4 regions of the Cohnella algarum genome follow, and region 1 is predicted to be linked to each of the others. Evidence: riboswitches for the same ligand, from Rfam matches in the RefSeq annotation. Region 1 holds a riboswitch; each other region holds the start of a gene.
What was found. A riboswitch is a leader RNA that binds a small molecule or an ion and turns the genes downstream of it on or off. The one in region 1 is predicted to bind cyclic di-AMP.
Positions count from the first base shown of each region.

Region 2: another riboswitch for cyclic di-AMP. It lies ahead of JW799_RS11620 (HAD family hydrolase); the one in region 1 lies ahead of JW799_RS07835 (ubiquitin-like domain-containing protein).
Region 3: another riboswitch for cyclic di-AMP. It lies ahead of JW799_RS09030 (C40 family peptidase); the one in region 1 lies ahead of JW799_RS07835 (ubiquitin-like domain-containing protein).
Region 4: another riboswitch for cyclic di-AMP. It lies ahead of JW799_RS10875 (C40 family peptidase); the one in region 1 lies ahead of JW799_RS07835 (ubiquitin-like domain-containing protein).

Region 1 covers NZ_JAFHKM010000002.1:1,737,512-1,744,861, reverse strand. The annotation lists gene JW799_RS07860 (small, acid-soluble spore protein, alpha/beta type) at 175-354, opposite strand; gene veg (biofilm formation stimulator Veg) at 514-789, opposite strand; gene yabG (sporulation peptidase YabG) at 859-1,743, opposite strand; gene rsmA (16S rRNA (adenine(1518)-N(6)/adenine(1519)-N(6))-dimethyltransferase RsmA) at 1,838-2,737, opposite strand; gene rnmV (ribonuclease M5) at 2,745-3,302, opposite strand; gene JW799_RS07835 (ubiquitin-like domain-containing protein) at 3,549-4,535, opposite strand; cyclic di-AMP (ydaO/yuaA leader) riboswitch at 4,973-5,195, opposite strand; gene JW799_RS07830 (TatD family hydrolase) at 5,375-6,148, opposite strand; gene JW799_RS07825 (HD domain-containing protein) at 6,189-7,350, opposite strand, start outside.
Region 2 covers NZ_JAFHKM010000002.1:2,538,615-2,545,964, reverse strand. The annotation lists gene JW799_RS11630 (acyl-CoA dehydrogenase family protein) at 1-26, opposite strand, end outside; gene JW799_RS11625 (mannitol-1-phosphate 5-dehydrogenase) at 107-1,315, opposite strand; gene JW799_RS11620 (HAD family hydrolase) at 1,443-2,111, opposite strand; cyclic di-AMP (ydaO/yuaA leader) riboswitch at 2,262-2,407, opposite strand; partial or broken gene infC (translation initiation factor IF-3) at 2,472-2,962, opposite strand; gene JW799_RS11610 (DUF445 domain-containing protein) at 3,006-4,250, opposite strand; gene JW799_RS11605 (hypothetical protein) at 4,373-5,770, opposite strand; gene JW799_RS11600 (hypothetical protein) at 5,988-6,200, shown strand; gene JW799_RS11595 (coiled-coil domain-containing protein) at 6,365-7,186, shown strand; gene JW799_RS11590 (response regulator transcription factor) at 7,200-7,350, opposite strand, start outside.
Region 3 covers NZ_JAFHKM010000002.1:1,980,235-1,987,584, forward strand. The annotation lists gene JW799_RS09005 (helix-turn-helix transcriptional regulator) at 1-546, opposite strand, end outside; gene JW799_RS09010 (Gfo/Idh/MocA family protein) at 689-1,984, shown strand; gene uxaC (glucuronate isomerase) at 2,077-3,486, shown strand; gene JW799_RS09020 (YqaA family protein) at 3,782-4,375, shown strand; gene JW799_RS09025 (DedA family protein) at 4,397-5,014, shown strand; gene JW799_RS09030 (C40 family peptidase) at 5,080-5,556, opposite strand; cyclic di-AMP (ydaO/yuaA leader) riboswitch at 5,561-5,705, opposite strand; gene JW799_RS09035 (hypothetical protein) at 5,910-6,728, opposite strand; partial or broken gene JW799_RS09040 (M1 family metallopeptidase) at 6,740-7,350, opposite strand, start outside.
Region 4 covers NZ_JAFHKM010000002.1:2,399,399-2,406,748, reverse strand. The annotation lists gene JW799_RS10890 (IS5 family transposase) at 1-9, opposite strand, end outside; gene JW799_RS10885 (D-alanyl-D-alanine carboxypeptidase family protein) at 282-1,496, opposite strand; gene JW799_RS10880 (cell wall-binding repeat-containing protein) at 1,653-2,930, opposite strand; gene JW799_RS10875 (C40 family peptidase) at 3,122-3,595, opposite strand; cyclic di-AMP (ydaO/yuaA leader) riboswitch at 3,599-3,731, opposite strand; gene JW799_RS10870 (hypothetical protein) at 3,873-5,114, opposite strand; gene JW799_RS30400 (four-helix bundle copper-binding protein) at 5,051-5,365, opposite strand; gene JW799_RS10865 (sensor histidine kinase) at 5,381-6,730, opposite strand; gene JW799_RS10860 (response regulator transcription factor) at 6,790-7,350, opposite strand, start outside.

The sequences.
Region 1 (7,350 bases):
AAAACCGGTTCGTTAAAGCGGTCGAAAGCTTTACATATTATAACAAACCCCCGGCGGAATTGCGATTTAGGTTAAAAAAGGCGCGGCAGCGGCCTTGAGAGCGATTGCAAAGAAAAGGCCGAGGCAGGGCGGCGGCAGCGCCTTCCCGTCGGCGTCCTTGCCCTGCCTCCCGCTTCATTGCGGTTTTTTGGCTGCGGCCTGTTCGGCGATCTGAATCGCGCGCTTGACCATGTTCCCGGCATCCTTGGCGCGAATGCCGCCCCAGCCCTCACGCTCGACCGTGCCGTAAAAACCGAGGTCCTTGGCCAGCTCGGCCTTGAACTGCTCGGACATCGTGCTCCTTCTGCGGCCCATCGGAACGCCTCCTTTTTCAGAAGCAAGTGGCGACAAACCTGTGCGCCCGGACTTAGGATGCCCCGTTGCGGCGAATCGATATCACCCTCGGGCTTTCGAACACGCAAAACGGACAACCTGGGCGCTTGGCGCCCGGTTGCCCGTGTGTGTAAAACCGTGTCAATGCGACATGAAGTTGATTCGAACTTGGCCGTCATCGTTGCAAACCATCACTTCCACGGATTCGGTCAAAATATCGGCGTAGCTGTACGAAACCCGCTTGAAAGCGTTCTGTTCCTGGTCCAGCTTGACAATAAAAACGGACGGGTAGATCTCTTCCAACACGCCGGTTCGTTCGACGGTTTTGCGGCGTCCACCATTGGCGCGGAGCATGATTTTGGAGCCGACATGGGGTTCCAAACTCCGCTTGATCTCCATAAGCGTGTTTTTAGCCATGATCCACTACCACCTCTTTCCCTGTAAATTATAACTAAAGGGAGGTGGTTTGTCAAATCGAAAAAAATATTATATCAGCGTTTCCGTTTTTTTGTCAACAATGTTTTTTGGATTTGGCAGCCCAATCCGATATTTCCCCATCGTTTCGACGCCTCCGACGCCCTGAATGCCGCTGATTGTGTGGGCGATGACGTCGGCGATGTTGATCGTGTCGCGAAAAGGAGTGAACGCCGCCCGTACGGCTACGTACACGGGATCCAGCGCGTGAATCATGATGCGGCCCGGCGAGCTCGCGAAATTGGCCCCCGCCGTAAGGATGGCCTCGAAATGGGACTGGCACGCCCCCGCGATGACGACCAGGGAGTCCCGATGCTTTTCGTATTCTCTGGCCACCTGCACCGACCGGACGAAATTGAAGGAGTTTTTGTAGCTGCTGAGGCTCTGCGTATCGTTTTTCTGCTTGAGGACCCCGTCATGGCCGGTGACGACGACGATATCCGGCTTTACCCGGGGAAGAAGCTGCATGAGCACTTGCGGCATTTGCGACTCGTGGCAATGAGCGCCATTCGCGGGAATGCCGAGCTGTTCGTACACGGCCATGCTTTTCTTCAGGTAGTTCTGATCCCCGTCGAGATGGAGCACCTTTCCGGGCAGCTCGAAGTAAGGGTCGCGGCGCGGCGCGTAGCCGAGCGGCTGGGCCTGCCCGCCATGCGGCCGCAGCTGCGCCCTTTCTTCCTTCATCCGCCGAAGCGACTCGTTTGCCCGGATGCGTACCTGCCGGGTTCCGCCCAGCTCGTCCGGGTTCCGCACCGAGTGCAAATCCTCCACCTGCGAGTCCGCAAGCAAACGATAATCCGTGCCGCGCAAAATCGCCAAGCGGCCGGATAGCGCCGCAATTCGGAAAAGGATGTCACCGCCGTACGATTTGCGGACGACCAAATCCCCCTGCTTCATGGGCAAATCACCTCTTTCGTCTATCCTATGGAGGCGAATGCCACATGGTGCAGGGCAAATACCGATGCGTCGTCGGTTCGGCGTCCCGTTTACTTCACTTCACGATGCCCGCAGCGGCCAGGGCGCCCTCGAGACGGGCGAACTCCGCGAGCGACAGCGTTTCGCCCCTGCGTCCGGGATCGATGCCGGACGCCGTCAGAACGTCCGCGAGCTCGCCCTTGCGCTCCTTGCCGGCGAACGCCGCCAGGTTGTTGTGCAGCGTTTTGCGGCGCTGGGCGAACGCGGCATGGACGATGCGGAAAAACCGCGCCTCGTCCCGCACCTCCACGGCGGGCTCGCCGCGGCGCTTCAGCCGGATGACGGCCGAGTCGACGTTCGGCGCCGGGATGAAGGAGCCCGGCGGCACGGTGCAGACGTACTCCGGCTCGCAGTAGTACTGCACGGCGATGCTGAGCGAGCCGTAATCCTTGCCGCCCGGCGAGGCGGCCATGCGCTCCGCGACCTCCTTCTGCACCATCACGACGATCGCTTCGATCGGCAGCCGGTCCTCCAGCAGCTTCATGATGATCGGCGTCGTAACGTAATACGGCAGGTTCGCGACGACGCTGACGCGCTCGCAGCCGGCGAATCGCTCCTGCCATAACGAGCGCAGATCGGCCTTGAGCACGTCGGCGTGCAGCACGGTGACGTTGTCGTAGACCGACAGCACCTCGCGGAGAATCGGAATGAGCCGGTCGTCGATCTCCACGGCCGCCACCTGCCCCGCCTCCTGCGCGAGGCGCTCCGTCAGCGCGCCGATGCCGGGCCCGATTTCCAGCGCTCCGGCTTCCGGGCCGAGGTTGGCCGCCGCGACGATTTTATCGAGAATGTTTTTGTCGGTCAAAAAGTTTTGCCCCAGGCTTTTCTTGAACGTAAAGCCGTGCCTGCGAATAATGTCTTTCGTCCGGTTCGGGGTTGCGATGTCGGCTCCCCCGCGCGATCCGTTGTTGTTCATCTTCCGCCTACAGTCCTTCCCGCTCCAGCTGCGTTAACGCGTCCAAGAACTCTTCCCGCGAGATGCGGAACATGACGCAGCGCTTGTAAAATTGTTTCCCGTTGGCGTATCCGATGCCGAGCAGCTCCCCCATCCGCTGCCGGCGCCGCGCCGCCGAGGCGTGAACGATCAGTCCGGCGTCCATCAGATCGGACCAGGCGATGTCGGCCTCCCCCGAGGCCTCCGGCGCCGCCTCGCCGCTTCTCGCCTGCGCAAGCGCCCGGCGGATCGCCTCGTCGGACGCATGCTCCACGCCGATGCCGTCCTTGCCTCTCGCCTCCGCGCGCGTCAGAAACGCGTGCTTGCAGTCCGGCACCCGCTGGGCGACGATTTTCCGAATCCGCTCCCCCGGAGCGTCCGGATCGGTAAATACGATCACGCCGCGCCGCTTGTGCGCCAGCTCGATTCTCCGCAGCACGTCTTCGCCGATCGCCGAGCCGCCGGTTTCGATCGTATCGGCCTGCACCGCCCGCCGGATGGCGGCCGTGTCGTCCTTGCCTTCCACCACAATCATTTCCTGAATCATCGCTTGATCCTTCCGCTCCGTTCTTCGGGTTCGCCCAAAGGACGGGCAAAGTCCTACTCGTTATTATAACCTTGCCCATGCAAAAAAGAAGAGGCCCGAAAGCCCCTTCCCTGCAATTGCCGCTATCTATGTCAAATGTGCTCGTTCTTCGGCGTCTACGGTTGGCATCCCCGATTGACGCCGTCCGGCCGTCCGGACCGCGGCGGCGGATCCGGCACGACCGGGAATCGCCCTTGCGCCTCCGCTTTAGTCGGCGGAAGGCTTGACAGGGCCGATGACGTATACGGTGTATCCTTTTTTGGAGCCGAACTTCTTCGCATGGCTCTCGCTGTCGAAATACACGTCGATTTTTTTGCCGTTGATGGCGCTGCCGGTGTCTTCGGCTCGGCGGAAGCCGATGCCATCGATGTAGACCCACCAGCCGAGCGGAATGACGTCGGGATCGACCGCGATCGTGCGGCCCTCCGACACCTTCGTTCCGGATGCGGTAATGCCGTAGCCCTCGTCGCCTACGTCCTTGCCCGTAGATTCCGGGCCCGCCGTATAGGCGGTAAGCTTGACGTTCTTCAGCACCTGCTTCACTTTGACCGACTTTCCGTTAAGCTGAACCGTGCCGTTAGCCGAAGCGTCGTAGGACAACGTCGTGACTTCGGGCTCTTTTTTCTTCGTGCCGACCGCGACGATTTTCTGCACGGACGGCTGCGTGATCGTTTTGGATACCAGCTGGTCGCTGACCAGGCGACCGTCGACATAGACGCGCTCGGTTTTCGTCACGAGCGTGCCTTCCTTGCCGGTTTGGATCACTTTTTTGCTGCCCTCGGGCAGCGTGGGGTCCTGCTTTTCCACGATGGCGAACGTCACCGGATGCGACGTTTCCACGACCTCTTTATCCACTCTCAGCACCTGAATGGTCATGCCTTCGGTAACCGGCGCCGACTTGTCGGGCGTTACCCGGTCGTCCGCCGACAACGAGAGGTTCGAGGCGTGCAGAACTTCCTGAACGGAATCTGCGGTCGTATATTTGATCTCCTTCTTCCCGTCCGCCTGCAGGACGACTTTCGCGGCGCGATCGATCGCGATCGTGCTGCCCTCCTGCAGCTCGGCATCGAGCGGCTGGGATATTTGATCGTGCGGGCCGACGGTGATGTTGTGCTCCGAGAGCAGCGATCGCACATCGGACGATTTCGTTTTGATGACGGTTGTCGTCCCGCCGTCCACGACGGTTACGCTCATGGCGGACGCGCCGTGTAGCAGCAATAAGAACAAGATGGTCATAGCAAAAGAGAGAATTGCGCTGAGCAGGATCAAACGCAAATGCTCATGCTTCCATCGCGCTGCGAAAAGCTTGCCGGTCGGTCGTGGATCATGGGTGTTCCCGACAGGAACGGTTCCCATTTTCTCGTTCCTCCTTCATAGCCCCGCCGTCGACTGCCTAAGCATGACTTCGTCTGACGCGACTATCCTTTTGGTTAACGGCGCTGGGCTTCGCACGGAGCGGCTTTCGCACGAAAGCACCCGGCCGTCGTTCACCAGTAAACGGCACCAACCCGCCGCCCGAAAACATTCGCCTCTTCCTCCCGCAAAAAACGGACAACAAAAAAAGCCGACGGACAGAGGATCTGTTCGTGGCTCCGCTTGCGACGTCGAAAGGGAAATGGGCAGCACGAGGTGACCTCTCTCTCATACGCTTGCGAGGTTAGCTGTCGGGTTCGGGCCAAGAGAGCGGCCCTATCCGCCCGCAATCCGACGGACCGTCCGGCCTGGACGGATGCTTCGGTTGCCAGCAAAATTCACCCCAAGATTACTCGGCCGCGGAAATCGCGGTTCGCGTACGAACCGGTCCTCCGCGTCGGGTCCCCCGCTCTCCGTTCGGAGACTCAGCGCACTGGAAAAGGGATGCCATATTCAAACTCTTGGATTAGATGATAACCTCTCGGCGCCAAAGGTGTAAAGAAGGGTCAAAGCGCGAAATCCTCCATTTTTGAACGAAATAAAGCTGAATTTTTAGGTTTCATCGATCAAAAACCAGTTTTTTCGCATAACTAAATGATTTTTCTTCGATTGTTAGCGTTTTATCTTGGTAGACGAAAACAGGCGAGACCATTTTCGGTCGTTAAATTTGCAATTTCTTCCACGGATTTCCCTTTTATTTCCGCTGCTGCCTCCGCTACGAACCGCACGTAAGCGGACTCGTTTCGCTTCCCTCGGTAGGGGTGCGGAGTCAAATACGGGGCGTCCGTTTCGATCAAAAAACGGTCGTCCGGCACGTTCGCGAGCACCTCTTTGGGAACCCTTGCATTTTTGAACGTAACCGGTCCTCCGAACGAAATATAGAAGTTCATGTCGAGGCATTTTTTGGCCGTTTCCCAGCTTCCGGAAAAGCAGTGCATGATCCCTCCGACCTCGGAGGCGCCTTCCTCGCGAAGCAGCCGGACGACGTCCTCGTGGGCGTCCCGGTTATGGATGACGATCGGCTTGCGCAGGCGTTTGGCCAAACGGATTTGCTCCCGGAAAACGGCGTGCTGAACGTCCTTCGGAGACGTATCCCAATAATAGTCAAGCCCGATTTCGCCGATCGCCACCACCTTCGGATGGGCGCACAAGCGTTCGATCCAGGCCAAATCGTCCTCAAACTTCATGTCGATCGCGTCGGTCGGGTGCCAGCCGACGGCGGCGTAAATGAACGGATAGTTCTCCGCGAGCGCCATCGTCGTCGGGATCGTCTCCCGGTTGAAGCCGATATTGACGATCGTTTCGACGCCGGCTTCCCGCGCGCGGGCGATGACCTCCTCGCGATCGCTGTCAAACTTTGGCGAATCCAGGTGGGCGTGCGTGTCGAATAACATAGCGTATGGCGTCTCCTTTTGCTTTTGCAAGTTCTTTTTTTTACATTCCGAAAAGCTCGCGGATTTCCGGCTCCAATTCCGTTGCCTTCCTCCGAACCTCGTCTTCCGGATAATACAAATAGTAATTTCCCCGGTGCAAGCCCGTGATCGAACGGATGATGTCCGACTTGACCGAGATTTCCGTCAGCCGATCCTTGTTGTCGAGCAGCAAAATCGGCGGCTTTTCCGAGGCGTCCAGCGCCGCTCCGGGCTTGTACACGTCATAAGGCAGATCCACCGGCGTATCCATCTCGAGGTGATAACCGGGATGGAGGCCGATGCGGGCCCACTCCTTGCGAATGCGCTCGATCAACGCCTCGTCCAGCGCGTCCTGCGAAATATATTTATACAAGCGGCGATGAAGAAATCGCGAGCACAAGTCCGCCAGCAGCTCGTCCCGCTCGCCGATCCACTGTCCGAATGCCGCCTGAACCATCGATTCGTCCAAGCTCAAATACGATTCCACCGTCATCGTGCCTTCAAACAAATGCTTGAGCTGCGGGAGCATAAAACCGAACGCATACCCGCTCCGGTACAGCTCGTCCGCCCTGCGGAAAATTTGCCTCAGCACGATTTCCGAGCTGCGCGTAACGGGATGGAAGTATACCTGCCAATACATCTGATAACGCGACATCAAATAGTCCTCGACGGCATGCATCCCGCTTTCCTTGACGACGATACGCCCTTGATGAGGCCTCAGCACCCGCAAAATCCGGTCCAGGTCGAAGGTGCCGTAGTTGACGCCGGTAAAATACGCATCCCGGAGCAAGTAATCCATGCGGTCGGCATCCATCTGGCTGGAAACGAGGCTGATGACGATCGGCTTGTCGTAGTCTTTGCGAATGACGGCGGCAACCCGTTCGGGAAAATCGCGGCCGACCTCCTTCAAAATCCGGTTGATATTCGTGTCCCCGAGGATGATGTCGCATGTCCACCGCTCATGATCGTTGCCGAACACTTGTTCGACCGAATGGGAAAAGGGGCCGTGTCCGACATCATGCAACAAGGAAGCGCATAAACTTACCAAATTTTCCTCTTGCGGCCAATCCTGATATCGATTACGCTCAAATTGGCTGATAATTTTCCTCGTAATCTCATACACGCCGAGCGAGTGGGAGAACCGGCTGTGCTCGGCTCCATGGAACGTCAGGTAGGTCGTGCCC
Region 2 (7,350 bases), 800 kb from region 1:
GAGCGTATCCAACTGTCGTCCTCCAAAAACACCGGCCTCACCCTTGTCGTTATAATCTGCAAAAAAACAAGCCTTAGCCCAGTATAATACCGGGCCAAGGCCGATGTCATTTCGACATATTCCCGAGCGTCGACATATTCCCGAGCGGCGGCCGCATCGCCGCCTGCCGCATTTTCCCGTATTCGGCGGCGACGAGGGCGTGCAGCCGGTTTTTTTCCGGAATTCCCGTCACTCCGGTCAGCGCGTGGGAGACGCCGTATTTGCGGATCAACTCCTGCAGCCTTACCGCTTCCGGATCGCCCTCGTAATCGAACATCAAGGCGGAGGCGATGGCGGAGACGAGGTGCGGCGCCTCGACCCCGAGCGCCAGCGCCTGGAGCGCGGGGCGAACGAGGCGGTCGTTCGGCGCCAGCTTGCGCAGCGGCGACCTTCCGACGCGAATCACTTTGTCGGCCAGCGCCGGATTGGCGAACCGTTCAAGCGTTTTGCGGATGTATTTTCGATGCTCCAACTCGTTAAAGCCATGCTTTCGAATGAGCATTTCTCCCGTTTCATGAAGCACTTTCTCGACTTTGGAGCGAAGGCGGGCATCCTTCAACGCTTCCTGAATCGTCCGATAGCCGGACAAGTAGCCGAAATAAGCGGCAACGCAGTGACCCGTATTTACGGTGAACAGCTTGCGCTCCGTATACGGCTCCAGCTTATCGACGACCTGAATGCCCCGAATATCCCCGATATCGCCCATATTGCCGGAACGATGAACGACCCATTCGAAAAAAGGCTCGACCTGCACCGCGAGCGGATCTTCGTTTTTTTGCTGCGGAACGATCCGGTCGACGATGGAGTTGGGAAAAGAAACGTAACGGTCCGCCCGTTCGCGGGACTGCTCATCCAGATGGCGGTACACCAGCTTCTTGAGCTGTGCGCTGCCCCCGACGGCGTTTTCGCAGGCGATGACGTTTAATGGCCGTTTGTTTTCCCGCAGGCGGAAAGCGATGCCTTTGGCGAGCGACTCCGCGATATGAGGCAGCGAAGAAGCGCCGACGGCCGTCGTGACCAAGTCCGCTTCGGCGATCGTTTGCCGCAAGGCTTTGTCGTTTTTGACATGGACGGCCGATACGTTGCGCACGACGTTCGTATCCCTGTTTTCGTTGGCCAAGGTGACCGTGTACTGTTTTCTTTGCTGCAGCAGCTCGATCTGTTTCTCGTTGCGGGCGACAAAACAGATCTCATACCCCGACTGCGACAACAGCAACCCGACGAGTCCCCTGCCGATATTGCCCGCTCCGAAATGGACGGCTCTCCTTGATTTCAATATCGTTCTCTCCTCTCCCTTATCAAAAACCCCAGCCTTTACGGTGAAAATAATATCTGAATTTTCAATTTATTGACGGTGCGGAGCTTTCGCCCCCGCCTCTAGGACAAGTTCGCCGCCGCCGGGTTTAGCGGACGGGCGAACCGGTCAAAAGCGACTCGAAGACGACTTCTTCCAGCGATTTGGCCCAGATGGCTCCCGGAAGCTCCGGAAACTCCAGGCTTTGCGTGATTTCGTTCGGGACGACGACGCAGCGCAGTCCTGCGGCAACAGCGGCACGCGCGCCGTTGGGCGAATCCTCGATCGCGACGGCTTCGTCGTTTGCAATGCCCATCGCTTCAAGCACCTGAAGGTACAATTCGGGATTCGGCTTGACCTCCCGGACATCGTCCTTCGTTCGAATGACTTCGAAATATTCCTTCAGATTAAGCTGTTCCAGGTGCCGGTCGATCCAGGCCCGATCCGAGCTGGAGGCCAGGCCGATTCGCAGGCCGGCCGCCTTGGCGGAATCCAGAAAATGCAGAATGCCGGGCCGGACGGCTTCCTGAAGCATAAGCGCCGCATGGCGTTCCTGAACGGAAACGCGAAACTGGTCCCGATCGATCGGAAGCTTCAATTCCGTCATCAAATATTCGTAAGGATTAAAGGCGTGCAAGCTCGTTCCGATGCATCCGGAGTACATCTCCAGGCTGAGATCGACTTCATACCGCTGGTAAGCTTCGCGAAAAGCGACGTACCAAGCGGTTTCCGTGTCGATGATCGTTCCGTCGAAATCGAAAATAAGAGCTTTGATCATGTTTCGCGGTTCCCTCCTTCATTTTCGCTTATCGTCCGAGAGCGGCGGAAAACGGCGGGAAACGGATATAGGAGAAAAAACAGGGGCCATCATAAAACAAAAAGAGCCCTACCGTGCGGGGGCCCTCACTCTACTTGGTTATAAGCAAAGAAATGACCCATCTCCTGCTGACGAGGTTAGCTGACGGACTCGGGTAGATGGTACCCTACGTTCATCGAAAAGACGAACGACTCGCCCCAAAAACTGGTTCCCCCGCTTCCCGACCTATATAGCCGGAAACTAAGCGTAGTACCACTATACCGTCTTATTTATCATTTGTAAAGGATTGTAAACGCTTAAGTCAGATTTTCTTACATAAATTTATCGCGGCAGTACAAGCACGGCCGCCTGCTTTCCGCTCGTTTGCACGGCCGTTTTTTTCGTTCCGGCGCCTTGCAAATCCTTGAGCATCGCTTCGAGCAGCTCCTTCGCCCGCTGCCCTTCCTTCGCGTTCGTCAGACGAACGACAAGCTGCACGGAGCGGCCCGACTGCAGCAGCTTCTCCGCCTGGCGGAGCTTCGTCTCGTAGTCGTGGTCTTCAATGTGCGGAGTGAGGCGAATTTCCTTCGTTTTAAGCGATTGCGCCTCCGCCCGGTCCTGCTTTTTCTCCTGCTGCCGCTCCTGCTTCGCCTGCCCCCGGGCAACCAGCTTGCAAGGGGCGGGCTGCTGAGCAGCGAGGCGCATACCAGGTCCGCCTTCAGCCGCTTCGCCAGCTCCAACGCCTCCGCGCGCGGGACGATGCCCAGCGCCTCTCCGTCCAGGCCCGTCAGCTCGACTTCGGAAGCTTTGATTTTCTCGTTCATGATCAGCATTCGCTCGTTCCCTCCGGCCTCGATAATGACTCGATTATAGCACCTATAACATCAAATTGATGCCCTCGAGCGCCAGCCCGATCAAAAAGCCGCATACCGCCCCGTTAACCCGAATCCACTGCAAATCTTTGCCGAGCTTGTCCTCCATCATCGCGATGAGCGTATCGTTGTCCAGCTTGTCCAGATTTTCCTGCACGAGCTTGCCGATTTTGGAGTGGTTTCGCTCGACGATTTGGGAAATTTGCGTCTGGGTCCAGTTTTGAAACGCATTCAACAGCTCCTCGTTGCCTCTTACCCGCTCGATCAGCTTCGCGAGCAGCGGCAGCGCGAAATCCCGCTCGAACCGCTCGCTATGGATCCATTCCAGCGTCCGGTCGCGAAGCTCCTCGATCCAGCGCCGAAGATAGGCTTCGGCGTCCCATTGCTCCAGAAGGCGCGACTTGGCGCCGTCAAGCTCCCGGATCAACGCTTCGTTGCGGTCCAGATCGATCAGCGCGCGCCGCAGCTCGTTAAGCAGCAGCACCCGCAGCGGGTGCCCCTCGTCGGCGGTCATCTCCCGCAGCTTGCCCAGAATCGCGCCCTGCAGCATGTAGCCCAGCTTGTCCTCGCTCATAAATCCGACGAACGCGTTGACAGCGAACCCCATCAAGCCGTTCACCTGAAGGTTTCCGAGTGCCGAAGCCGCCATGCTTCCGAGCTGGTAGCGGGCGGTATCCGAGGAAACGAGGTCTTCCGCCTTGTCCAGCAAAAAGTCCAGCGCCCGCTCCTCGTACCCCCGCTCCAAAATCTCGTTACGCAAGGCCCGCAGAACGGCGGCCGCGTCCGCCTTCTCCGCGATTCGCCGCAGCTCCCCCGCCGCAAACGCGGCCAGGCGCTCCGCAGGCAGATGCTTCAGCCCGTAGTCGCCGAGCAGGACCGCCGCGCGGACGATGTCCGGAAGCCGGCCTTCGGCGATTTCGAGCAGCTTCTCCCCGATGCGGAGCTCTCCCGCCTTTTGCTTGATGCTCTCTTTCGTCAAAAATTCGTTCTCGATGACATGAATCAGGGAACGGACCACCTTGTCCCGGTTGCGGGGGAGCAAAGCGGTGTGCGGAATCGGCAGGCCGAGCGGCTTGCGGAACAGGGCCGTTACCGCAAACCAGTCGGCCAGGCCGCCGACGAGACCGGCCTCGAAACCGCCGTGCAGCAGCGCCCCCGCCCAATGTCCGTCCGCCGGGAACGTCGCGAGAAACCCCGCTCCCATGATGCCAAGCGATATCGCCGCCGTATGTTTCGCTTCTCGTGCCATCGGTTGCTCCTTTTATTCCGGGATGTATAACTTCTATTTTACCCGGAATAACCTTCCATGATCAAAGGGCAGGGAAGAAGCCGCGACAGGGTCGTCCGCATGCCTTCAAGCCGCCGGCCGCCTCAAACGAGAAACATCGCGACGACGGTTGTGACGGCCAGGCCGATCAGCACCGGCTTCAGGTTGCGTCTGGCCAGCTCGAACGGGCTGACGCCGCAAATGGCCGCGGCGGGAATGAGCGCCCACGGCACGATCGTGCCGCCGCCGACCCAAATGGCGGCCACCTGGCCGAGCGCCGTCAGCGTCGCCGCGCCGGAGCCGATCGCCGTGGCGAACATGTTCGCCACGGAGCCCGCGAGCGAGATGCCGGAAAACCCGGAGCCGTCGAGCCCGGTGATGGCGCCGGTGACCGTCAGTGTAATCGAGCCGACGATGCCGTTGACCGGGACGGTTTCGGCCAGGGCAACGCCGAGGTCGTTGACGATGCCGTGGGAACCGGCCGGCAAGTGCGAGCCGAGCAGCTCCGCGAACGCCGCATCGCCCAAATAGAAGAAGGCGGCGATCGGAATGACCGGACCGAACACTTTAAAGCCGAATTGAAAGCCTTGCACGAGGTAGGACGTCGTCTCCTCCAGCCCTTCGCCGCGGTGGGCGAGCAGCGCGAGAACGATGAGGATGATGACGGCGGTGCCCCCGATCAACGCGGTGGCGTCGCCCCCCTGCAGGTCGAAAGCGAACATCGCGGCGACATCGGCCGCGAACAGCAGCGGAATGATCGCGGCCGCCCATCGCCGGACGCGCGGCGGCAGGGCGATCCGCTCGTCCGACGCCTGGATCGAACGGTCCGCCGAAGCGACCAGGCCGTCCCGCCACTTCCCGTTTTTCTGATCCCGCAGCATCATCCAGAATGCGGCGATCGTCGTGACGGCCCCCATGACGATGACGAGCGGCACGCTCGCCTCCATCACCTCGGATACCGGCAGACCCGCGGCATCCGCGGTCAGCTTCGGCGCTCCCTGGATGACGTAATCGCCGGAAAGCGCGATGCCGTGGCCGAACAGGTTCATCGCGATCGCGGCGCCGAGCGCGGGCAGCCCGACCCGCCGAGCGACCGGCAGCAGCACCGCCCCGATCAGCGCCACGCCGGGAGACGGCCAAAAAAAGAAAGAGGAAACGAGCATAATGATGCCGATTCCCCAAAACGCGATCGCGGGCGTTCGAATGAACCGCGTCAGCGGCGCGACCATCAGCTCGTTGATGCCGGTCTTGATCATGACGCGGCTCATCGACACGATGATGGAAATGATGAAGATCGTCCCGGCCAGCTCTTTTGTCGCATAAATAAAGCCGTTGAAGATGCCCGATACGGATCGAGTCAAGCTCTCGGTCGCGATCAGACCGAGCGCGAAGACGCCGATTACGCAAAGCATGACCGTGTCGCGCCGCCTGGCCATCAGCACCAGAATGAAGACGATGAACGCCAGATACACCCAATGCAGGGCCGTCAGTTCAATGTCCATCCTCGCATCACGATCCTTCTTCGGAAAGTGATACAGTGTATGTAGGCGAACAAAAATAAATGTATTTCGATAGTCGCGATGCTCGTATCGCGAAGGATCAAGCGGATCTCCGCGTACAGCTTGATTATGGAGCTGGTTTGGCGACTTGCGGGCCTTGTGCATCCGCCCGGAAACTGGTATTCTCCTGTTACCGATTCCTAAGGAGGCAAGCCCGGCCATGATCAATCGCAAGCTGCTGACCGATCCCGACTTTTCCGAGGCGCAAGAGCGGCGGGCCGCCGTCCGCGTGTTCAAAGACGACCATATCGTCGATTCCGGCGGCGTCATCGTTCGCTTTGACGAACGGACGGTCGTCGTCCAGTCCGGCGTCGGAGATCTGGCCTATCATTCCCGGGCCGGCTGCGAGTTTTTCGAATTGAGAAAAAGATAGGCACGCGCCCGGACAAGCGCTTGACATCCCGTTTTCGATCGTCTAAACTGAGAACAATAGTTCGCATCACCTTACGAGGAAGCACCTGTAGGGAAGCCGTTCGGCTTTTCCGGCAGGTGCTTTTTGCTTTGCCAAATTCAACGAATCGATTGGAGGAGTCAAGCATGAACTGGAGAAAATGGATTGCTGCAGCACTTTTCGTTTTCGGTTTGGTCAGCGCGTTCGCCCCCTTGTCGCACGCCGCGACGGTGCAATTTACGGCCGCGGCCCAAGCCAAGTGGGACAAGCTTCTCGCGGTAACGGAGAAGACGGAAGCCGCCAAGCTGCAGGCCGCGTATAACGGATTTCTTTCCTTGCAGAAGCAGACGGACAGCTGGGATGCCAGAATCAACGCGCTGCATTATAGCAACGATGAAGCGGTTAAAGTGGTCAAAAGCCAGATCAAGCAAATCAACGCCTCGCAGCTCGGCAAGCTGGAAGCGCAATTGAAGCAGGCGGAAACGAAGCACGACCCGCTGCTAAGCCGATATTCTTCGCTTAACAAGCAAATCAGCGCGGCCAATGCGATGAAGAGCAAGGAGCTGAAGAAGCTGCTCCAGACGCAGGCCAATTTGCTGAAGCCGCTCGTCCAATTGGCCAGGGAGGATATTAAAGCGAAGCGGGACGCTTTGAAGTCGCTCAAGGATTCGACCGGCAAAAAAGCGAAGCAGATTCGGGCCGTGCTGGCCGAAATCGACCCCGTCAAGGTGAGAATTCAAGCGGAGAAAAAGGCGATCGGCGCCCCCAAGAGCTCCGTTTCGACCGTGATGAAATCGCTGAATGCGGCCGTCAAGACCGGCAGCGCCAAGGACGCCCGCAGCGCGCTTGCCGGTTTGAACTCCCTTCAGCAGCAGATCGTCAATCGCAAGGAGAAAATTTACGGCTATGAGGAACAGATCGCCAATGTTATCGCGAAGGCCAAGCTGCGGCTTGCGGCTTCCGCCTGACGGAACTGCCGCGTTAAGACGACATGGTCCGGTCAACCGCATTCCAGCAAAATTTGTACCCGAATCCCCGCACCGTAACGATATAAGAGGGATTGGCCGGATCCGCTTCGATCTTTTTCCGGAGGTTGCTGATATGAACCATGACCGTTCTCAAGTCGCCTTCC
Region 3 (7,350 bases), 240 kb from region 1:
GGCGTGCAGCGGCGTCGAGTCGAAGACGGGAACCGGCTCGTTGTCCAGCAGGTAGCGCGCGGTCGCAAGGAGCAGCTCGACGATGCCGGCGGCGGGCGTCAGCTCGTAGCCCGGCGGTTTGTTCCGGATTTCGGCGACGATGCGGCGGATCGTGCCGGCGACGGCTTTTTGTTCGGCGAGCGGGAGCCGGATGACATGGCTTTTCTGCTCGAACGGGCTGAGCAGCAGCTTGGCGTGAGGGCCGCCCCGTTCCCGGATGAAGGCGTCGCCGAAATGGATGACGACCCGCTCGTGGCCGGATTCGCCGGCGTGCAGCGTTTTGTGCAGCTCGTTTTTGGCGATGAAGACGAGGTCTCCCTGCTCCACCGTGTACGTGCGGTCTTTTACAAAGTAAATGCGCTTGCCGGACAGCAGGTAGTAAATTTCGTAATACGAGTGGAAATGGTCGGATTGCATCGTGTACGGTCCGCTTCGTCTTACGTATTCCACGAAGTGGTCCGTTTCGAGGCCGTAACGGCTCGTTTCCCATGCGGTCGGCGGCTGCATGCGTCGGTCTCCTTTCGAATGCGGGAACAAAAAGCAAAATATGCGGGGTTTCTCGGAAAAAGGGCATCATTTTAGCAGAATTATAGCATTTCGTTGCTTTAGAATAAAAGCAATTCCCGCATATCGAGAGGAGAACGCCATCATGTCAGCGAAAAAGAAATACGTACTGGTCGGAACGGGCGGCAGAGCCGAATTTTTCTATGGCGCTATTGCAAGCGATTTCAGGGAAACGTCGGAGCTGCTCGCGTTTTGCGATATCAACCAGACGCGCATGAACTACGCCAACAAGCTGCTGGCCGAAAAATACGACTACCCGAGCGTCCGCACGTACAAAACCGACGAGTTCGACCGCATGATCGAAACGGAGAAGCCGGATTTCGTCATCGTCACGAGCGTGGACCGCACGCACCATACGTACATCATCCGGGCGATGGAGCTCGGCTGCGACGTCATCACCGAGAAGCCGATGACCGTCGACGAGAAAAAATGCCAGGAAATCGTCGACGCGGTCGAGCGCACCGGACGCAACGTCCGCGTGACGTTCAACTACCGCTACGCGCCGCACCATACGAAGGTCCGGGAGCTGATCGAGTCCGGCGTCATCGGCAAAGTGAACGCCGTTCATTTCGAATGGCTGCTCAACACGAAGCACGGCGCCGACTATTTCCGGCGCTGGCACCGCGACAAGCGCAACAGCGGCGGGCTGCTCGTGCACAAGTCGACGCACCACTTCGATCTCGTCAACTTCTGGATCGGCTCGCAGCCGGAAACGGTGTTCGCGTTCGGCGACCTGCTGTTCTACGGCCGCGAAAACGCCGAGCAGCGCGGCGTGACGAAATTTTACGAGCGCGCGACCGGCAACCCGAACGCGGAAGGCGATCCGTTCGCGCTGCCGCTGGACGGCAACGAGCATCTGAAGGCGATGTACCTGGACGCGGAACACGAGGACGGCTACCGCCGCGACCAAAGCGTATTCGGCGACGGCATCAGCATCGAGGATACGATGGGCGTCATCGTTCGCTACCGGAACCAGGCGATTTTGACGTATTCGCTGACCTCGTATGCGCCGTGGGAAGGCTACCGGATCGCGTTTACGGGCAGCAAGGGACGTCTGGAGCTGGAGGTCGTCGAAACATCGTACGTCAACTCCGGCGGCAAAAAGTCGGACGAAGGGGCGCTCGAAGGCATCCGCTTCACCGTGCTGCCGATGTTCGGCGCACCGTACAAAGTCGAGTTCGAAAAGAAGCAGGGCGGCCACGGCGGCGGCGATCCGGTGCTGCTGAACGATCTGTTCGGGGTTCCGGTTCCCGACAAGTTCAACCGCGCGGCGAACCATGTCGACGGCGCGAGGTCGATTCTGACGGGCATCGCGGCGAATCGTTCCATCCGGACCGGGCAAGCCGTGCAAATCAACGATCTGGTCAAGTTCCACAACTAGCAATCGGACAATCGGGAGCGGGCGAAGCGGCGAAGGCTTCGTCCGCTTCGCCATGACGGTTCGGGAAGCATAAGCGAAGGAGACGAATGCCGATGAAGCCTTTTTTGGACGATAACTTCCTGCTGGGCAACGAGACCGCGGTCAAGCTGTATCACGATTACGCGGCCAAAATGCCGATCATCGATTATCACTGCCATTTGAGCCCGAAGGAAATCTACGAGAACCAGTCGTACGAAAATCTGACCCAGGTGTGGCTGTACGGCGACCACTACAAATGGCGGGCAATGCGCACGAACGGGGCCGAAGAAAGCCTCGTGACCGGCGGGGCGGGCGTGTCCGACTACGACCGGTTTCTGGCATATGCGAAAGCGGTTCCGGCGGCCGTCGGCAATCCGCTGTATCACTGGTCCCATCTGGAGCTTCGGCGGTACTTCGGCGTCGAGGAAATTTTGAACGAGAAAAACGCTCCGGTCATTTGGGAAAAGGTGAACGCCCAGCTCGCCCAAGGCGGCTTTTCCGCCCGCGACCTGATCGTCAAATCGGGCGTCGAGGTCATCTGTACGACGGACGATCCCGTCGATTCTCTGGAATATCACCGGCTTATCAAGGACCTGCCGGATTTCGAGGTCAAGGTGCTGCCGTCGTTCCGTCCGGACAAGGCGCTCGAAATTCGCCGGGCGACGTTCCTGCCGTGGCTGAAGCAGCTGGAGCAGGCGGCCGGCCGGGAGGTGCGCGATTACGACGCGCTGCTGGCTGCTCTCGCCGAGCGGATCCGCTTCTTCCACGAGACGGGCTGCAGGGTTTCCGACCACGCGCTGGACGCGATGGGCTACGCGGAGGCGACCCGGGACGAGGCCGCGGCGATTTTCGCCAAGGCGCTGGCGGGCGAGCCGATCGACGCGGAAGAGGAACGGAAGTACAAGACGTTCACGCTGCTGTTTTTGGGCCGGGAGTACGCCAAGCTGGACTGGGCGATGCAGTTCCATATGCACGCGCAGCGCAACAACAACAGCCGCATGTTCGAGAAGCTCGGTCCGGATACGGGCTACGACTCGATTTACGACGGCCCGGTCGCGGGTCCCCTGGTCCGGCTGCTGGACGCGCTGGAGCGGGACGACGCGCTGCCGCGTACGATCGTGTACTCGCTTAATCCGAACGATCTGTACGCGCTCGGCACGGCGATCGGAAGCTTCCAGGGCGGAGGAGTTCCGGGCAAAATCCAGCTGGGCTCGGCCTGGTGGTTCAACGATACGAAGGACGGCATGCTGGACCAGCTCAAGGCGCTCGGCAACACGGGGCTGCTGGGACGGTTCGTCGGCATGCTGACCGATTCGCGCAGCTTCCTGTCGTATACGCGCCATGAGTATTTCCGCCGCATCCTGTGCAACCTGCTCGGCGAATGGGCCGAAGACGGGGAAGTGCCGCGGGACTTCGATTTGCTGGGCGGAATGGTCCAGGACATCAGCTACCGGAACGCGAAGGCCTATTTCCAATTCGGTTAAATCCGAGCGCATCCGAAGCATCAGCCGCTTCGACACGGTTCGTTCCTATCGGGACGGCCGGTCCGGGGCGGCTTTTTTTCGCGGCCGGGAAGGAAAAGACGACGAAGCCGGCTTTACCCGCTTTTGCCCGCCTCTTTCGAAAACTCCCTGCATCCTTTTTTTTGCGCCAACGTAACCCTTAATGTAGCCTTTTTGCCCCGCCTAAAGTCCAGTCCGAAAACCGACGCAGGTTCATGACGGGCCGTGCAGCGATTCTTTATAATAAAACCTGCAGGCCGTAAAAGAGGAGAACAGAATGTTTCAAAATTTGGTCGACATTTTTTTGGAGTTTGGCGTCTGGGGATTGGCGATTCACTCGTTCGTCGATGCCATCATTTTTCCGATTCCGGCCTTTTTTCTGCAGGTATCGTTAAGCCTTGTCGACCCTTCGTCGGCGTTATGGTACGCGACCGTGGGCTATATCGCCTGTTTGCTCGGAACGCCGGTAGGGTACGGGATCGGCAAGCTGCTGGGTCATTCGGTGCTCTACAAATTGCTGAAAAAGGAATGGATCGACAAGGCAACCGCCATGTTCCAAAAAAACGGCGAGGCGACCGTGCTTATCGGCGCGTTCACTCCGATTCCGTTCAAAGTGTTTACGATCATGTCGGGGTGTTTGAAGTTTCCTCTATGGAAGCTGATCGGCTATGCCGCCATAGGCCGGGCCGTCAAATTTTACGTCGTCGGGTTTTTGTTTTACTATTATGGCCGGATGGCGGAGAGCATGGTCAAGGACGTATCGCTCTACATTTTCGTGATTTTCGTTCCGATTCTCCTCCTGGGCCTATGGCTGAAGCGAAGACACGACCGAAAGAAGCAGGCGCGAAACGCCGAGCAACAGCAACTGTAAGGTGCGGCAAGGGGCTGGCAAATGGAATTGCTGGAATACATCGAACGATTGTTTTCGCAATACGGCTATTGGGTGCTGCTGATCGGCCTGCCCCTGGACGCGATCGCGCTGCCGATTCCCCCCGGCAATACGACGCTGGCGTTAACCGGATATTTGGCGTCGCAACGTATTTTGGCGTGGCTTCCGGCGCTCGGTTCCGCTTACTCGGGCGCGGTGATCGGCATTACGGCGACTTACTGGCTCGGACGCAAGATCGGGGCTCCGCTTGTCGAAAGATACGGAAAGTGGCTGTTTCTCAAACCCGACCATGTGGCAAAAACGCGCAAAGCATACGACCGGTACGGAAGCAAAGTGCTGTTGTTCAGCTATTTTCTGCCGGGCATCCGCCAATTCATCGGTTATTTCGCCGGCATTATCCAAGTGCCGTACCGTTCTTTCGCACTGTACGCCTACACGGGCTGCGCCTTGTGGGTGAGCGCCTTTTTCCTGATCGGGTACGGATTCGGGGACCAGTGGGAGATCGTTTTCGGGTTAGTCGAACGGTACATGAAATTCGTTTTCGCGGGGCTGTGCGCGGCCGCCGCCGTCGTCTTCGGCTTGAAGTGGCGGCGCAGCCGGCTGGAGCGGGCCGGACGGTGACCCGGTGAGGAGCATGACAAAGGGCCTCCTGCTAGCGACAGGAGACCCTTGGCGATACTAGCGGCTTACGCTTTGTAAGCGGCCACTGCCTCGTACGTTGCGTCGTCCAGGACGCGGCGCGCGCCGAGGTAGCGTTTTGCGTAATAGCTTTCGTCGAGGTCGGTTACCGTAACCCCTTTGGATGTCGAAGCGTGGGCGAATTTGTTGTTTCCGACATATACGCCAACGTGAGATACGCCTTTGCCGTTCGTGTTGAAGAACACGAGGTCTCCCGGGCGCAGCTCGCTTTGCTCGACTTCCGTTCCGGTCTCGAACTGGTCTTTGGACGAACGAGGCAGCTTGATTTCGAACTTCTTGAATACGTAGGACGTGAAGCCCGAGCAGTCGAACCCGCTGGTCGTCGTTCCGCCGTATTGGTAGTCGACACCGATCAGATCGGTGACCTCGTCGTTCAGCTTGGAGCCCGCAGACGCGGTTCCCGCCTGAAAGGCCAGCAAGAACGCGAATGAGAAAGCAAGAAAACCGAGTGACAACTTCCGCAAAACAAGTGACTCCTTCCAATGCCTACGAGGTTAGCTGAAGGGTTCGGTAGAAGGTTCCCTATGATTCCTGCTAGCGAAGCGGAATCAATTCACCCGGCAAATCTGGTTCCCCCGTTTCCCTGTGCAAGGAAATTCGGCAGTTTTCGCACATGAGAATTAATTATTCGCGCAGTGGGAGTCTTTTCCTGCCGATAAAAGATTAGAATTCGTTAATATAAAGTTAAGAAAGCTTTAATAAACGCGAAAAAACCGGAATGAAAACGAAAAAAGCTATTCCAGGCGCTGCGAATCGCGGCGACGGAATAGCTTTTTTGGCGAACGTTTGCAGGGCGAGGGGCGGGGGAGAACGACGGTCAGGCGGCCGAATCGGCCTTCCATAACGCGTATTGGGAGGCCGAGGTCCAGACGGCCATCATGGTTCGGACGAATTGAAACGCTTGGTGAACCGCGACGGAAATGAATCCGGTCCAGAACATCGTCGCGCCCGTGACGGCGACCGAAGCCGCCGCGCCGATCCCCGTCAGCAACAGCGTAACGGCGGCCAGCGGCAGCGCTTTGGCGCACGCGCGGGCAAGCCCTTTGACGATGCCATCCTTAGATACGGCGCCGAACTGCATGAATTGGAACAGCAGATGAACGATAAAAATCCAGCACATCCAGACGGCGGCGTAAGGGAGCATTTTCAACGCCCACGACTCGACGGAAAATTGCGCCAGAAATTGCGATTTGGCGAAGGGGAGGAGCCATAAAGCCGGCAGAAAAGCCAATGCGTTCTCCAGCAGGTACAGCAGAACGACCGGCTTCCACGCGCGGCGCATGCCGGTGAGCATCCGGGTTCCCCGCTCTTCGTCGGCGTGATGGAAGGAATAGTACAGGCCGGCGTTCAGCAGCGGCGTGAGCACCATGCGGAGAAGCAGCATTCCCGCCAGCATAAGGAGAGCTTCGTTCATGAGGTCGGTTTTGGTCAGACGGAATTGGGCCTCGATCAGGAACAACCGGACCGCGTTGCCGTTCGGGTGCCCGTCGGGGTAACGGGCGAGGATCGGCGTGACGACCGAATCGATAAATCGGTACAGAAAGAAGCCCCACAGCAGCCGGTACAAAAACAGGGCGACCAGCACGTATTTATGCCGGGAGGTCAAACTCCATCCCTCGCGGATTATTGAGCGCATCTCGTTTCACCTCACCAGGCCAGGATGCCGAGCAGACCGTCCACCAGCTTGGTCAAGCCGATATTCCAGCGGGTCCGAACGGGTTCGTCCACATCGGTTTTCAAAAAGTTGTTATACCGGTAATTGTCGAGCACGACCGCCATTTCGGGATCGACCGCCACGAATTGCAGCGGCGATTCGTGTTTGACCTGGAACTGCACGTGCTTTTGCGCGCCGTCCCATGTTTTGCGCAGCTTTTCGCCGTTGGCGAATTGGAACCATACCGATACCGGTTCGGGACTGCCGCCGCGCTTCAGCACGACCCTGGATTCGTAAACGTTCTGATCGTTCAGGCGCGATTCGATCGATTCGACGGAGAAGTCGGCCATTTGGCCGTTTTGGACGTACGCATGGAAAAACTCGGTCCATTTCTTTTTCGTCACGCTCTCGACGACTTTCTGGAAGTCGTAAGAGGATGGGTGCCTGAACCGGTACGTCTGGAAATAGGTCCGCATGATTTTGTTCATCGTTTTTTCGCCTACCTGCTGTTCGATGGCTTTGAGCACAAGCTTGCCGCGCATGTACACGTTTTCCGCGTAGCTGTTTGAATCGCCGTACGCCCAGGCGTATTGCTTCAGCGGTT
Region 4 (7,350 bases), 660 kb from region 1:
CTGATACAATCTGGACGCCTCCACGTGCACGGTTTTTCACGGGATAAACCCGTTTTCCTTGCACTTGAATTCGACAAAAGAGGCGCTAAACCCTTGCTGCTACTGGATTTTTCTTTCGTTCAGCAAGCCCTACCTACACTCGGAATTGGCGTTACCATCTCTGATTTTACAGGCAGCTCATTTGAAAAGACCTATGTTATGGCACGGCGCGTGATTGAATAGTACGGATAAAAACAAGATAATGAGAGGGCTTTGCGCCGATAGGGTGCAAAGCCCTCTTTTCAATTCCAATAACCACGTCCCAATTCTCTTTTGGAACGTTTCTTTTTCAGTAAAATCAATCTGCCGACAAACCCCATAAACAAGATCATCAGCAACCATAATGCAAAAATCAAGTATTCAAATATCGATCGGGAATCATCGATGGATGGAGTTGCCGTTTCTGGCGAAGTGGCCTCTGGTTCAATTGGGGGTGGGAGAGCTTCAAGTTCTCCGATCGTCTGTTGGCCCATTGTTGTATCCAGTACGACTTCCCCATTTGAATTTACGGAATACTTGGGTTCTTCACCTATTAAGACGACTGTCCGTATCGGCTCTTTGGCAACGAATTTTATTTCCAAACCCTCTTTAGAATACGTATAGGACTGATTGGCTTCAAAAATCGTTTTCGGCTCAAAATTTTGAAACCCATAATCCAGCAATTGCGTCATATCCTTATAGAGAACTTCGCTGGATGGGGATTTCAGCACGACGCCGATGAGTTCCATCCCATTTCTGTTTGCGGATGCGACCAAAGTGCTTCCTGCCTCATGAGTAAAACCGTTTTTTATTCCCGTCGTCCCTTCGTAAGATCCAAGCAGCCTGTTGTGGTTGATGAGGGTGGTTTCCCACTCCTCTCCATTCCAATCCATCTCTTTCGTGGATACAATCTTCCGAAACGTGCTGTTCTGCATCGCATATTGTGCAATTTTCGCCATGTCCCTTGCTGTCGTGACATGTTCAGGATCAGGCAGACCGGATGGGTTTTTGCTGATCGTGTTGGCAACGCCGATTTTCGTCTTCACAAATTCGTTCATTCTAATGGCAAACTGCTGTTTCGATCCGTCGATATGTTCAGCGATCGCCGTTGCGGCATCATTGCCCGAGTTGACCATGAGCCCATACAATAACTTCTCCATCGTCAACTGCTCGCCTTCCGCCAAGTAAACCCGAGTTCCGTCTTCGTATCTGGCTTCTTTGGATACCGTCACGATTTCATTCAAATCTGTGGTTTCCAATGCGACAATCGCTGTGATGATTTTGGTGATGCTGGCCGGATACATTTGCCGATCAGCATTCTTTTCGAATAATACCGTCCCCGATGCACCATCGATCAATATAGCTGATTCTGCCGATAAATCACCGGCGTCCAACTTACTGCCATCTGCAAACGTATTCTGTGGCAGCGACATGATCATTAACGCCGAAACGAGGGTCAACTGGAATAATTGCGTCATGGAGAAAAACCTCATCGTTGCAACATCCTTTGCTTGAACTCATCCATTGAAAACTTCCCTTCACAATCATTACACATTGTAGTACAAAAAAGAAAAATAGCCACAGGACCAGATTTCTGAAGAAGCTACTGACCCTGTGGGTGATCGTTTATTTGTTCATTTTGACATAACGTGACCGCTTGATTCATTGCCTTGATTTTCATCCTCCATCCCAGGCATGCCATGTCCCTCGCCTGTCGCAGAAACAATTTCGAGCATTCCATCGATTTCACCTTGAGCCTGCGCTGAAAGAAGATCCTCTTCGCCAGTTAACCACACATGGTTGTATGGACCCTCCGTCGGGCTTTTCTTGTATTTAGGCTGAACGGACATCAAATACGTCATGACGGATTCGGGCATTTGATTTTGATCCGTCCAGAGCAGCGGTGCATGTTTCCCCAGATGTGAAAATGGCGCAGCAGCAATTGCCAGCATGAAGGATTTACCTTCAACAAACGAGAAGTTATGGCCCGGAGTCGTAATCCCCCATCCGAAATCATTGGAGGTGTCTTTATATTTGGCAAATGCAATCGCATTGAGATAAGGATCGTTGCCGGCGATCCGGACAACTTTTCCGTAAGATGACAGTTCCTTTTCCACCTTCGCCGATACGACGGATTCCGGTCCGATGATGTAGATGTTGGCTTTCCCGTTCCGTTTTTTGAGCGCCGCCGTCGTTTCATCCGGCACGGCGTCTTTATTAACAAACAGTAACGGCTCCGGCATATGAGCAATCCAGTTGACAGCGGGAACCGTATATTCCGGACTGTCCAGGGAACCTACAATAACGGATGGGGGCAGATTATTGCCAGCTGCTTTGGCGTAATAATCGTCAATCGCTTGCGCCAATGCAGCCGGTGTGTTCCCTTCAATCCGGTCCGCCTTGAGACCAAGCGAATTTAAATCATCCATTACGCGATCGTTGACCGGCCCTGCCACGATAACTTGGATATCCTTATTCGACATCAAACCCGTCGGTTTAAGCCGCATCATTTCTTCCCGCGTTAAATCCGGAATTCCATTCTCATCAACGAACAATATAGGGCCGTTGATCGGATGATGAATTAAATCGGCACTCACCAGCGCATTTTGCCAACTGTCTCCGGCAACCAAGATGACACCCCCCGGCCGATTGGATTCACTTGTTGCCGGCCACAAGGTTCGTGATATGAATACGGCAGCTTCCACAGGATCCGAAGTGTTAATACGAGTCGTATTTTTGGTGGCCATCCAAGGCAACGGATTGAATGCAGGATTTCCTGTTTCACTTTGGTTGGATTGCGTTGTTGCTGGTGGAGGCGAAGCAGCTGGAGATCCATTGTCCTGAGATGCACAGCCGATCAAAGTGACCGCAAGCAATCCGACGAAAGTGCTGGCAATGATGTTGTTCCACATTCGAAGGCCTCCTGACTTTGTTTGGCAGTATTTTTCCTCTCCGGATATTTTTCATTCATCAAGAGGCTACTTTCCCCCAATTTCGCCGAAAAAAAGAAAAAACCAGCTAAACTTAGCCTGGTTGTGGATATTCAAACGCTAAACCGATAGACTCACCGGCGCAGATGGTTGGTGAATTTTCGATTATTCATCTATTCGACTGTAGAAATCATGGCTGAATAGGTTTCGTCGCTCACTACGCGGCGTGCGGTAACATAACGCTTCTCATAGTAAGAATCCGAAAGCTTGCTGATGCTTACCCCTTTGCTACTTGACGAATGAGCGAATTTGCCTTCTCCAATATAAATCCCGGCATGAGAGACACCCTTACCATCCGTGTTGAAGAAAACCATGTCCCCGGGCCGCAGATCTTCTTTTTCAACTTTTGTGCCGATTTGGGATTGGTCCTTTGATGTGCGAGGAAGCTCGGTATTAAACTGGTTGAAGATATACAGGATAAAACCGGAACAATCGAATCCTTTAACCGTTGTTCCTCCCCATTTGTACGGGGTGCCTAAGACTTCATTGATCGCATTGTCCAATTTGGACTGGCTCGCAAACGCAGTACTTGCTCCTGTAAAAAATACGGCAACAAAAATGATTAGACTGATCCATTTTCGATTCAACAGAACTCTTCCCTTCATGCCTGCGAGGTTAGCTTAAGGGTTCGGTGAAGGTTCCCTATGATCCATTCATTCAGGATCAATTCACCCAAATCGGGTTCCCCCGCTTTCCATTTCGGAAATTCGGCAATTTTTGATTGTTTATTATTTCGTAGAAAATTGTAGAAATCCTGTCGACTGAAGATTAGAATTCTCTCATGTCCGGTCAAGGTTGCAGCATACAAAAACACCGCCCGAAGTGGCGGCGCGAAAGTAAGGGAAAGTAAGGGTTTGAAGGTTTTTATAATACTGTTTTGCATATTTTCTGAAGAACAGAATGATCCGTTCCGAATTTGCACATGGCTTCACAGTCACAGCGCAAATCTTTGAAAAGAATATAGGAAATGGTCATTGCCCCCAAGTTTCGAAAGGAGGGTCTCAGCAGTTGAGCCTGGATCTCCTTCTCCCTTTGATCAGGCGCCACCAAATAAAATTGATTTACTCCCGAATTCAAGGAAAGAGCCAAATCATTCAGTCTCAATATCCCCGAATAGATCGACGTACTCTTCTCCACCTCAAAACCGCTGATGATATGATCATTAGAATCCAGCCACAGGACATCGATAAGCGAAACCGTATCCATAACGGCATCCGGTACATTCTCCAGCTTTAAATTTTTGATGGACCATTCCCCGAGCGGTTGACCGTTCCAAATTCGTTTATGATCATTGCGGGCAATCCATACCTGATAACCTAATGATCGGCCCAATTTGGCCAAATAATATTGCATCTCGGTGTGGGCGTTTTCTTCATGCTCATCTTCCAGCACTTCTTTATGTCTTTTTTCCAATGCGTTATGTAATTTTATATTGTCGATCTCAATAACCTTTTGGGCATTCTGTTGAACGACGAGTCGATTGCTGCCGATTTCAAACAAAAGACCCACAATGGCTCCAAGATCTTTTGACAAAAGGTTGCGGTACTTGTTGTTGTAGGCGAGAATGACATCGCGCATTTCCAGATAAGATATCCATGATCCGAGTTTTTTCTTCTCCGAAAACAAAGCATTAAATCCATTGACAATGGCCGTATTAAATGGCGGAAACCATGTTGGATGCAAAAAGTACAAAATACTGGCAACTGCAGGTCCCAACCCTTTTATCTGTAGAACGTTTAATTTGACGATTTCGCTCATGACTTGATCTTCCGTTGTTGCTTCCAGACATGCTTTCAAGAAACGGCCAAACGCTCTTTTGTTGGGTTCATTTTCATAAATATCCGGAATGCGCAGCTTAGGTTTCCAATAAAAGGCGTGAGCGGCCCCTTCAAATATTTGTTTCTGCTCGGAAATAGCCGATAAAACCGTCTCCAAACTGGAACCTTTAAAGTCATTGCCAAATGTGCCGCTTTCAATTTCGTTTATTACTTTGATGAGTGATTTCCGGATGAACCGGAACGCTTTCAGACGTTCGTCGTTATTCAAAAACCAAGTATGATACACAGACTCTTCATCATTCTTGTACGCATTAATGATTTGTTCCATGAAGCACTGAAACCCTCCCTTTGCAGAACAGAAGAACACAAATAATGGATAATTATAACACTGAAAATACCCTTTCTAAACAAAAAAATCGTTGATAATTGACTTCGGCGTTCGAGATAAGCCGCTGTGGTCGCGCAGATCAAGGCGCAATCTCGAAGAAGTTGAATCTGGTTGGCTCTCGCCTGCACATCGGGGTAGGTGCTGAGAAGGGTGATCATATGTTCGCAAGTTGCTTCATTATGATCATACACAACGAGCTGAGCCGTTCAATTGAGAGGTTCTCGCAAAGGTATTCGAATGGTAAAAGTCGTTCCTTTTCCTTCTTCACTGATCACTTCTATAGTTCCTTGATGCAATTCGACAATCCTTCTGGCAATCGACAACCCGAGTCCGGCGCCGCCGTGGTCCCTTGACCGCGATTTTTCCACTCTGTAAAACCGCCGCCAAATGAGTGCAAGCTGATCCTTCGGAATCCCGATTCCGGTATCGCGGATTTCGATAATCGCCTGGCTTTTCTTGGAGGTTAACGTAAGCGTTACGCTCCCGCCGCGTGGCGTATATTTTCGCGAATTTTCCAGCATGTTTACGATCACTTGCACCATTCGGCTGGGGTCGGCGACAATCCATAAAGGAACTGAAGGAAGCTCTACGTGGAAAGAAATTTCCGATACTTGGAATCGATCTTCATTCTCTTCTGCAATTTGGCTTAACAACTGGGTAAGATCTACGTCCATTTTTTTAATTTGCACTTGCACCTGATCCAATTTCATCAATTCGTACAAGTCGTCAATCAATCGATGGAGACGGCCGGCCGCATCATGGATGAATCTCAAATACTTTTGCTTATCTTCGTCTTTCAGCTGCGGGTTTTGAAGGACTTCGGAATAACCGCGAATGAACGTAATGGGGGTGCGAAGTTCGTGGGAGATTTCCGCCAGGAATTCCTGTCTTTCTGTACGGTAATGCTTTAATTCAGCCGAAAGATCCATGATGGAGCGGTTCAATTCCCCGATTTCGTCATCGCTTTTCACAGGGAGATCAAAACGATAATCGTTCCGGGTTAACTGATAAATGGCATCTTTCATGGCAACCAACGGCTTGGAAATCCAATTTGAAAACAAAAAGATGAAGAAAAAAACGGAAAGGATCGAGATTAACGTAAAGAGCAGAAGCAATGCTTGAAAGGACTGCAGAGCATCACGTATAGGCGCCGTTGAGGTGAACATCATCACATGGCCGGCCGTTTCCCCGTCTGCAAGGATAATGGGTGACTGGGAAATCAAATATGGCTGACGTCGCCAATCCCTTTGAACCCACTCGTACTCCAACTGTGATTCATAACCGTTTAAAAATTGGGTTTGCACCATGTCCAGCTGCGCAGAAGATACCAGCACCTCTCCACGAACGTCTATAACCGCAACCGTATAACGGGAATACGATTCCATTTCCGCCACATGCCGAAGCATATTCTCCGACCAATCGGCTTGAAGAGCATTGGCGTGACTATGTCCGCGGTGAATCATATCATCAGCGATCTGCTGAACGTAAAATCGGGTAAACATCGCATAAAATACGAACTCCAAAACAAGCAATAATAAGACGATGGTTATAAACATAGTGAATCCCAGTTTATGATGGACACGGAGCCGCGGCTTTCGGAGTTTGGACCATATCCTCATACGAATTGGTACCCCATTCCCCAAACGGTTTTGATAAAATCCTTCGCTCCGATACTCTTCAGCTTGCCGCGCAAATTGCGGATATGCGAGTCAACGGTACGCTCGTCTCCCTCAAAATCGGCGCCCCACACTTGATCAATCAATTGCGTTCGGCTAAATATTTGTTTCGGATGCTTTACAAAAAGGACTAACAAATCAAATTCCGATTGCGTCAGGGAGACAGCGTTGCCCTGAAACCTGGCTGTGCGGCTTCCTTGGTCTATGGCCAATCCATTGTACATCAAACGGTTGTCGGTTTCTTGATAAGGGCTTGTCCCCCGTCTAAGCAATGCTTGAATACGCGCTAGGAGTTCGGCACTTTCAAAAGGCTTTGTCACATAGTCGTCAGCGCCATTCAAAAACCCTTTCACTTTTTCTTCCGTTTCATTACGGGCAGTCAGCATAAGAATCGGAATGGAGCTGAATTCTCGAACCCTTTTAATTACCTCCATTCCATCCATAAAAGGCATCATCCAATCTAAAATCAGAGCGCTGTAGTGGGAGTTTTTCCTCAATTT